3 regions of the Paenarthrobacter sp. NPDC057981 genome follow, and region 1 is predicted to be linked to each of the others. Evidence: riboswitches for the same ligand, from Rfam matches in the RefSeq annotation. Region 1 holds a riboswitch; each other region holds the start of a gene.
What was found. A riboswitch is a leader RNA that binds a small molecule or an ion and turns the genes downstream of it on or off. The one in region 1 is predicted to bind S-adenosylmethionine.

Region 1 (2,190 bases):
CCGTGCCCGTCTGGAGGATAGCTTCTTCCAGATCGACGGCATTGGTACACAGACGATCATTACCTACTTCGTCGTCTACACACTGGGCCTGCTGATCGGCCAGGACATCTGGCAGCGCGTCTTCACCGCCAAGACCGCGAAGGTTGCCCGCTGGGGCGGCGCCACGGCCGGCGTCTACTGCATCCTCTACGGCATCGCCGGCGCCTTGATTGGTCTGGCAGCCCGTGTTGCACTGCCCAACATCGACGTCGCCAACCTCGGCAAGGACGTGGTCTACGCCGAGGTCGCTACCCACATCCTTCCCGTCGGCATCGGTGGCCTCGTCATGGCAGCAGCAGTCGCAGCCATGATGTCCACGGCATCCGGCGCCCTGATCGCCGCCGCAACAGTGGCGCGCGCCGACGTCGTGCCTTTCGTTGCCAGCTGGTTCGGCAAGAACATCAACACCGATGACACCGAGAACCCCGAGCACGATGTCAAGGCAAACCGCTACTGGGTCCTGGGCCTCGGCGTCCTCGCAGTGCTCATTTCCATGGCCGCGCAGGACGTGGTGGTCGCCCTGACCATCGCCTACGACATCCTGGTAGGCGGCCTGCTGGTTGCCATCCTCGGTGGCCTGGTGTGGAAGCGCGGTACCGGTATCGCGGCTGCGTGGTCCATGGCGGTTGGCTCGGTGCTCACACTGGCCCTGCTCATCATGTACGCGGTCGGCATCATCCCCAGCGAAGACGGCGTTTACGCCAACGAGCCCATTTACTGGGGACTTGGGGCTTCGCTGGTGGTCTACGTCGTGGTGTCCTTGCTGACGCCGCCCACGGACGCCGCTGTCCGCGAGGCTTGGGACAAGCGCGTTGCCGGAGCCATCTCGGAGGAACTGCCGCCGGAAGTACACCCGGTAGGCAGCAACAGCTAACCAAGCAATACACGACGGCGGTGCCGCCCCTTTGCGGGGCAGCGCCGCCGTTGTTTTGTACCCCCCCAAACCAAACAGCGCAGAGCAGGCCTCACAACCCACGGACCTGCACGTTGGAAGGCCCACTCTGCGCGGCAAACCCCACCCAAAGAGCGCAGAGCGGGCCTCACAACGGGGGGGAGGTGCGGTAGGGTTGTCCCAGCTTCAAGAGATGTGGCGCCAAGCTCCGACTGGCCATGCACCAACCCCATGTTCACGGGTGGTTCGGATGAGGAAGCGGCCCGTCCCGGACCTGAGACAACCGAGCGGGCAAGAGCACTCTCCACAGGAGCAGCCCCGTGCCCTACCACGAGCCGAGCCACAGCCAGCCGAGCCACAACGAGCCGATCCACGGCGAACTGAGCCACGCCCGCAGCGCCCCCGCCGCAACCGCCACCGTCAAGGTGATCCCCGCCGTCGACCTTTACCTTGGCACGGTGACCATACTGGCCCGGAACCGGCCCGTGTGTTTCCGGCATCCACAATCGCGGGAGATTGCCGCAGCGCTGGCGCAGGCGGTCCGGCCTTCCACGTGGTGTGAGGATTCGGGGACGCTGACGGTCACCGTAGCCGCGGCAGGCCAACGGGAAGGCCGGCCATGCACCTTCATTCTTAGCCGGGAAAGCGCCTAGATTTCCTCGTCCTCCTCGCGGAAGTCCTCGGTCTCATCGATCGGCACCACCCGTTCGTCGTCTTCGGGGGCGTCCACTTCCTCCACCCAGGGCTCGTCCACTTCCTGGTCTTCGGCGTAGTCGTAAGCCGGGTCTGACTCGATGGTTGTGCGTTCGGGATAGTTCGAGTGTGATTCGGTGGCGTCCATGCTGCTACCTCCGTCTCGTGGGCCCGCGGGAGCCCGGTGGCCAAATGCGAGGTTGCGAACAACCCGCCTCTGTCCTTCCATCTGAGCACCCGGGCAAGCGCGGGTCAAGGCCCGGAAAACGGAGCACCCGGCGCCCGAAATTACGGTGCACCGAACATTCCAGCTAAGGAATACCGGCCAAAAATACCCGCCGATAAGCGGTAGTGTGGGGCGTGCAATGGGGCCGCAACTACCCCACCAAGCACAGGAGATAAAGTGCAAATGCACCAGGAATCCCAGAGTCCGTCGAGCCCCGCTCCGGATCCCACCCCCGAATCATCAGAATCCCAAGGCACGGCCACGCCCTCGGCGTCGGACATCCGGCGCTGGCGGCAATACCTGGCCGATGAACGGGCCGAAGCCGCCGTTTACCGCGAAC
Region 2 (2,190 bases), on a different contig from region 1:
GCCATGGAGGACTACATGAAGCAGCGCCAGGAGATCATGAACGGCTGACCTCCTGGCGCACTGGACCTGCCGCAACCGAAACCACGGTGGATGCTCAGGAGAAGAAAGCCCCGCGAAGCTGCTCGGACAGCTGGCCGATTTCGGTGAGGAAGCCGTCGTGGCCGATCGGTGCGTCGATGGTGTGGACAGCAACATCACCCGGAAGCGCAGCCGCGAGTTCGTTGGACTGGGCCGGGAAATACAGCCTGTCCGTATTCACGGCAGCCACGAAGAAGTCGGCGGTGGCGCGGGAAAGAGCCTCCTGCAGCGTGCCCCGCCCACGGGTGACGTCATGGGACATCAGGGCTTCCGTAATGGCGATGTAGCTGTTGGCATCGAAGCGGCGGACAAGCTTTGTGCCTTGGTGGTCAAGGTAGCTCTCCACTTGGTAGCGTCCGCGCTCCCCCAGCACCGCAGCGGCGAGCGGGCTCTCCTGGCGCTGGGCCTCCCTGCCGAAGCGCAAATCCAGTTCCAGCGCGGAACGGTAGGTGATGTGGGCGATCCTGCGCGCCAGGGCCAGTCCATGCTCCGGTGCCTGGCCGTCGTAGTAATCACCGTTGTTGAAGTGTGGATCCTGTCGGATGGCAAGGGTTTGGGCCTGGGCGAACGCGATCTGTTCGGCAGTGCTGTAAGCCCCGACCGAGATGACCGCACACCGGTTGACCCGTTCCGGGAAAGTGACGGCCCATTCAAGCGCCCTGGCCCCTCCCATGGACCCACCCAGGACAGCGTGCCAGGCGTCGATCCCCAGGAGGTCCGTGAGCCGGGCTTCGGCCACAGTGCTGTCCCGCAGCGTGATCAGCGGGAAGCGGGAACCCCACGGCCTCCCATCGGGCGCCTTCGAGGACGGGCCGGTGCTGCCGTAGCATCCGCCCACAATGTTGATGGAAACCACGAAGTACCGGTTGGTGTCGATGGTGGCACCAGGCCCGACGAGTTGCTCCCACCACCCTTCCTCCTCGGTGGCCCCGCGGGCAACGTGAGTGCTGCCGGTCAAAGCGTGCTGGATGAGCACAGCGTTTGAGCGATCCGCGTTGAGCTGGCCCCACGTCTCGTACGCCAGCACGACGTCGGGCAGATAGCCGCCGGCTTCCAGGGCCAGTGGTCCTACGCCCGCGTACTTGACTGTTCCGTCGGCTTCACCGGATTTGGGAAGGGCTGTAGCAGTGATGGTCATTCCTTTGATACCTAACCTCGCGCTTGCCTGTCGCCTTGCGTGCGAACAGGCCAGGTCCTCACCCGGGGCACCCCACCGCGGAAGGAGGGTTGCCGGCCAGCAAGCCGGGGCTATCTGCTGGCACTCATGACCTAATACGTAGAGTCTAGGAAAAACTCCACTGTTCTGGCGAAGAATGTGACATCAGTGTGACGTTGGGTGCCGTTTTGATTCACCAAACAGCACCCGGGACTGCCGTCCGGCGAATAATCGTCGATCCGGACGGCAGTGCCGATGTATCAGCCCGTCGTGGAGGACGCCGGCTCAGGCGCCCTTGGCCGCCCGGAAGCCAGCTTCGAGGTCGGCGATGATGTCGTCGACGTGCTCAATGCCAACGGACAGGCGGACCAAGCCCGGGTTGACGCCCGCCACGAGCTGCTGTTCCGGAGTCAGCTGGCTGTGCGTGGTCGACGCCGGGTGGATGACAAGGGAGCGGACGTCACCAATGTTGGCGACGTGGGAGTGCAGCTCCAGCCCGTCCACGAACCGTTTGCCGGCTTCGACGCCACCTTTGATGTTGAACGCGACGATTGCACCCGTGCCCTGGGGTCCGTACTTTTGTCCGCGTTCGTACCAAGGGCTGGACGGCAGACCAGCGTAGGCGACCGATTCGACGTCGTCGTGGGCTTCCAGCCACTGAGCAACTTTGGTGGCGTTGGACACATGGCGTTCCACGCGAAGGCTCAAGGTCTCCAGGCCTTGGGCGATGAGGAAGGCGTTGAATGGTGCGACGGCGGATCCGAGGTCGCGGAGCAACTGGACGCGGGCCTTGAGGATGTAGGAGAGGTTGGCGCCCAGAGCCCCGTCCTTGCCAAGGTCGCGGGCGTAGACCAGTCCGTTGTAGCTGGGGTCCGGCGTGTTGAAGCCTGGGAAGCGCTCCGGATCCTTACCGAAGTCGAAGTTGCCGGAATCCACGATCACCCCCGCAATGGCTG
Region 3 (2,190 bases), on a different contig from region 1:
GTCTCAAGGCCCTTGGTGAGCACCCAGGCGTTGAACGAGGACAGCGAGGGGCCGGTGTGGCGCATGAGCTGCTTGACCGGGCCGTCGATGAATTCCTTGGTGCCCAGGATGGCGCCACCCATGACGCGTCCCTGGCCATCGATGTGCTTGGTGCCCGAGTAGACAATGACGTCGGCGCCCAGGTCACCGCAGCGCTGCAGCAGGGGAGTGGCAAAGACATTGTCGACGACGACGGTCGCCCCGGCGGCATGCGCCAGTTCGCTGACGGCCGCGATGTCGACGATCTCCTGCATCGGGTTGGACGGGGATTCGAAGAAGACGGCGGTGGTCGGCTCGGAGAGGGCCTCGCGCCACTGCTCCAGGTCCGGTCCGTCGACAAAGACGGTCTCCACGCCCCAGCGCGGCAGGATTTCGTTAAGGATCACGAAGCACGAACCAAAGAGGGAACGGGCGGCAACCACGCGGTCGCCGGCAGCCAGCAGGGCACCCAAGGCGGTGAACACAGCGGACATGCCGGACGCCGTCGCAAAGCATGCCTCGGTTCCTTCAAGCAGACGGAGGCGCTCCTGGAAGGTGGCCACGCTCGGGTTGCCGTAGCGGGAGTAGACGAAGCGTTCGTCCTCGCCGGTGAAGGCGCGCTCCGCAGCGGCAGCGGATTCGTACACGAAGCCGGAGTTGAGGAAAACCGGTTCGGCGGTCTCCTGGAAGTTGGTACGGTCAAGTCCACCGCGGACGGCCTGGGTGTCAGGGCTCCAGCCGGCGGCGTCAGGATTGAATGTCACTTTTAGTCGTTCCCCAAGTTGGTAGGCAGGCCGCGGTTCTTCCAGCCGTTTACAGTACGTTCGCCATAACGGTCCGGCTCACCCTCAAAGCCTTCCAGCACGTTGTAGGCGGTGAATCCGGCCTGCGTGGCGGCGATGGCGGCGGCGATTGAGCGCTGGCCCGAGCGGCAGAGGAACACCAGCTCCACGCCGTCGGCTTCGGGAGCCTGCTGCTGCAGCTCCTCGATGAAACGGGAGTTCGGGATGCCACCGGCGAGGTTCCACTGGATGAACAGGGGATCGTTCTCGGTGGCCTTGGTGTCGGGGATGCCGATGTGGGCCCATTCACCCTCAGTACGGACGTCCACCAGGATGGCGCCTTGTTCAAGTTTGGCCCACGCGTCGTGCGGGGTCAGGTCACCTGCGTAGCTCATGCGTGGCCCTCGAATGCTTCTTCGTAGTTCTCCAACTCGTCCACGGCGCTCGCCACTGCGGCGTCGGAACTGGCGACGGCGGCAGGCAGGATCACGGCCTGGGCGACAATCACGTCGGTGCCGTTGAAGGTGGCTGCTGGATTGCCGTGCAGGACGTAGCCCTCTGCTAGGGCATTGCTGATGCGCTCGCAGAATTCACGGGTGTCGGGACCAGTGATCAGGCGATAAGCGAGTTTTTCTTCAGTGGGTTCAGGCATTCGTGGTGCTCCTCAGTCACGCTTGCAGTTCGAAGTGTCGAATACGCCGAGTAGTCACCTGAGGCACCCCGCCGCGGGAGAGGGTTGCCGACCAGCAAGTCAGGGCTTAACGCTGGTGCTCATTACTCAAGAAAAACGTAACATCCAAGGCGCCGTCGCCGCATTTGGGGACAGCGCCGCCGTCGTCATGTTGCGTAATCGGTCCCTGGGCGGGCCGCTGCAGACAGGCCCCAAATGTGACCTCCCGGGAGCATAATTGACGCAGTACGACCCCCTGTAACTTCGTGTGAAATCAGGTCGCGGTGAGCGGACAGAGCAGTTCTACACTCAAGCCCATGCTTCATTTTGGATGGTTCGTGGGCCACGGATTCGGGGTGCAGGGTTGGGGGACTCCTGGCTACAGCTTGGGCTATGACTGGAAGAAACCCGCCCTCTACCAGGAGGCTGTCCGGGCCTTTGAGCGATCCGGGCTGGACCTGTTCATCATCGAGGATTCCCTGACGGTGCCCGACACCTACGGTGGCACAGCCGAGGTTTCCCTGGCCCATGCCTCCTTTGCTCCAAAGCACGATCCCCTGGCATTGGTGCCCTACTTGCTCTCCGCCACCGAACACCTCGGGATTGTGCCGACCGTCAGCGCTTCCTTTTACCCGCCCTTCACCGCGGCCCGGCTGCTGGCAACGTTGCAGCATTTTTCGGAGGGGCAGCTCGGCTGGAACGTAGTCACGTCCGGCAGCG

Region 2: another riboswitch for S-adenosylmethionine. It lies ahead of ACFVSI_RS15965 (homoserine O-acetyltransferase); the one in region 1 lies ahead of ACFVSI_RS18170 (hypothetical protein).
Region 3: another riboswitch for S-adenosylmethionine. It lies ahead of ACFVSI_RS05845 (DUF1737 domain-containing protein); the one in region 1 lies ahead of ACFVSI_RS18170 (hypothetical protein).

What each region holds. Positions count from the first base shown of each region.
Region 1 is NZ_JBHVQI010000025.1:14,455-16,644, reverse strand. Features, by position in the region: gene ACFVSI_RS18175 (sodium:solute symporter) at 1-913, shown strand, start outside; SAM riboswitch class IV at 1,116-1,235, shown strand; gene ACFVSI_RS18170 (hypothetical protein) at 1,252-1,584, shown strand; gene ACFVSI_RS18165 (hypothetical protein) at 1,581-1,772, opposite strand; gene ACFVSI_RS18160 (VIT1/CCC1 transporter family protein) at 2,034-2,190, shown strand, end outside.
Region 2 is NZ_JBHVQI010000018.1:83,988-86,177, reverse strand. Features, by position in the region: gene ACFVSI_RS15970 (hypothetical protein) at 1-48, shown strand, start outside; gene ACFVSI_RS15965 (homoserine O-acetyltransferase) at 95-1,216, opposite strand; SAM riboswitch class IV at 1,231-1,348, opposite strand; gene ACFVSI_RS15960 (bifunctional o-acetylhomoserine/o-acetylserine sulfhydrylase) at 1,520-2,190, opposite strand, start outside.
Region 3 is NZ_JBHVQI010000003.1:236,938-239,127, reverse strand. Features, by position in the region: gene ACFVSI_RS05855 (O-succinylhomoserine sulfhydrylase) at 1-782, opposite strand, end outside; gene ACFVSI_RS05850 (rhodanese-like domain-containing protein) at 785-1,195, opposite strand; gene ACFVSI_RS05845 (DUF1737 domain-containing protein) at 1,192-1,452, opposite strand; SAM riboswitch class IV at 1,466-1,579, opposite strand; gene ACFVSI_RS05840 (NtaA/DmoA family FMN-dependent monooxygenase) at 1,755-2,190, shown strand, end outside.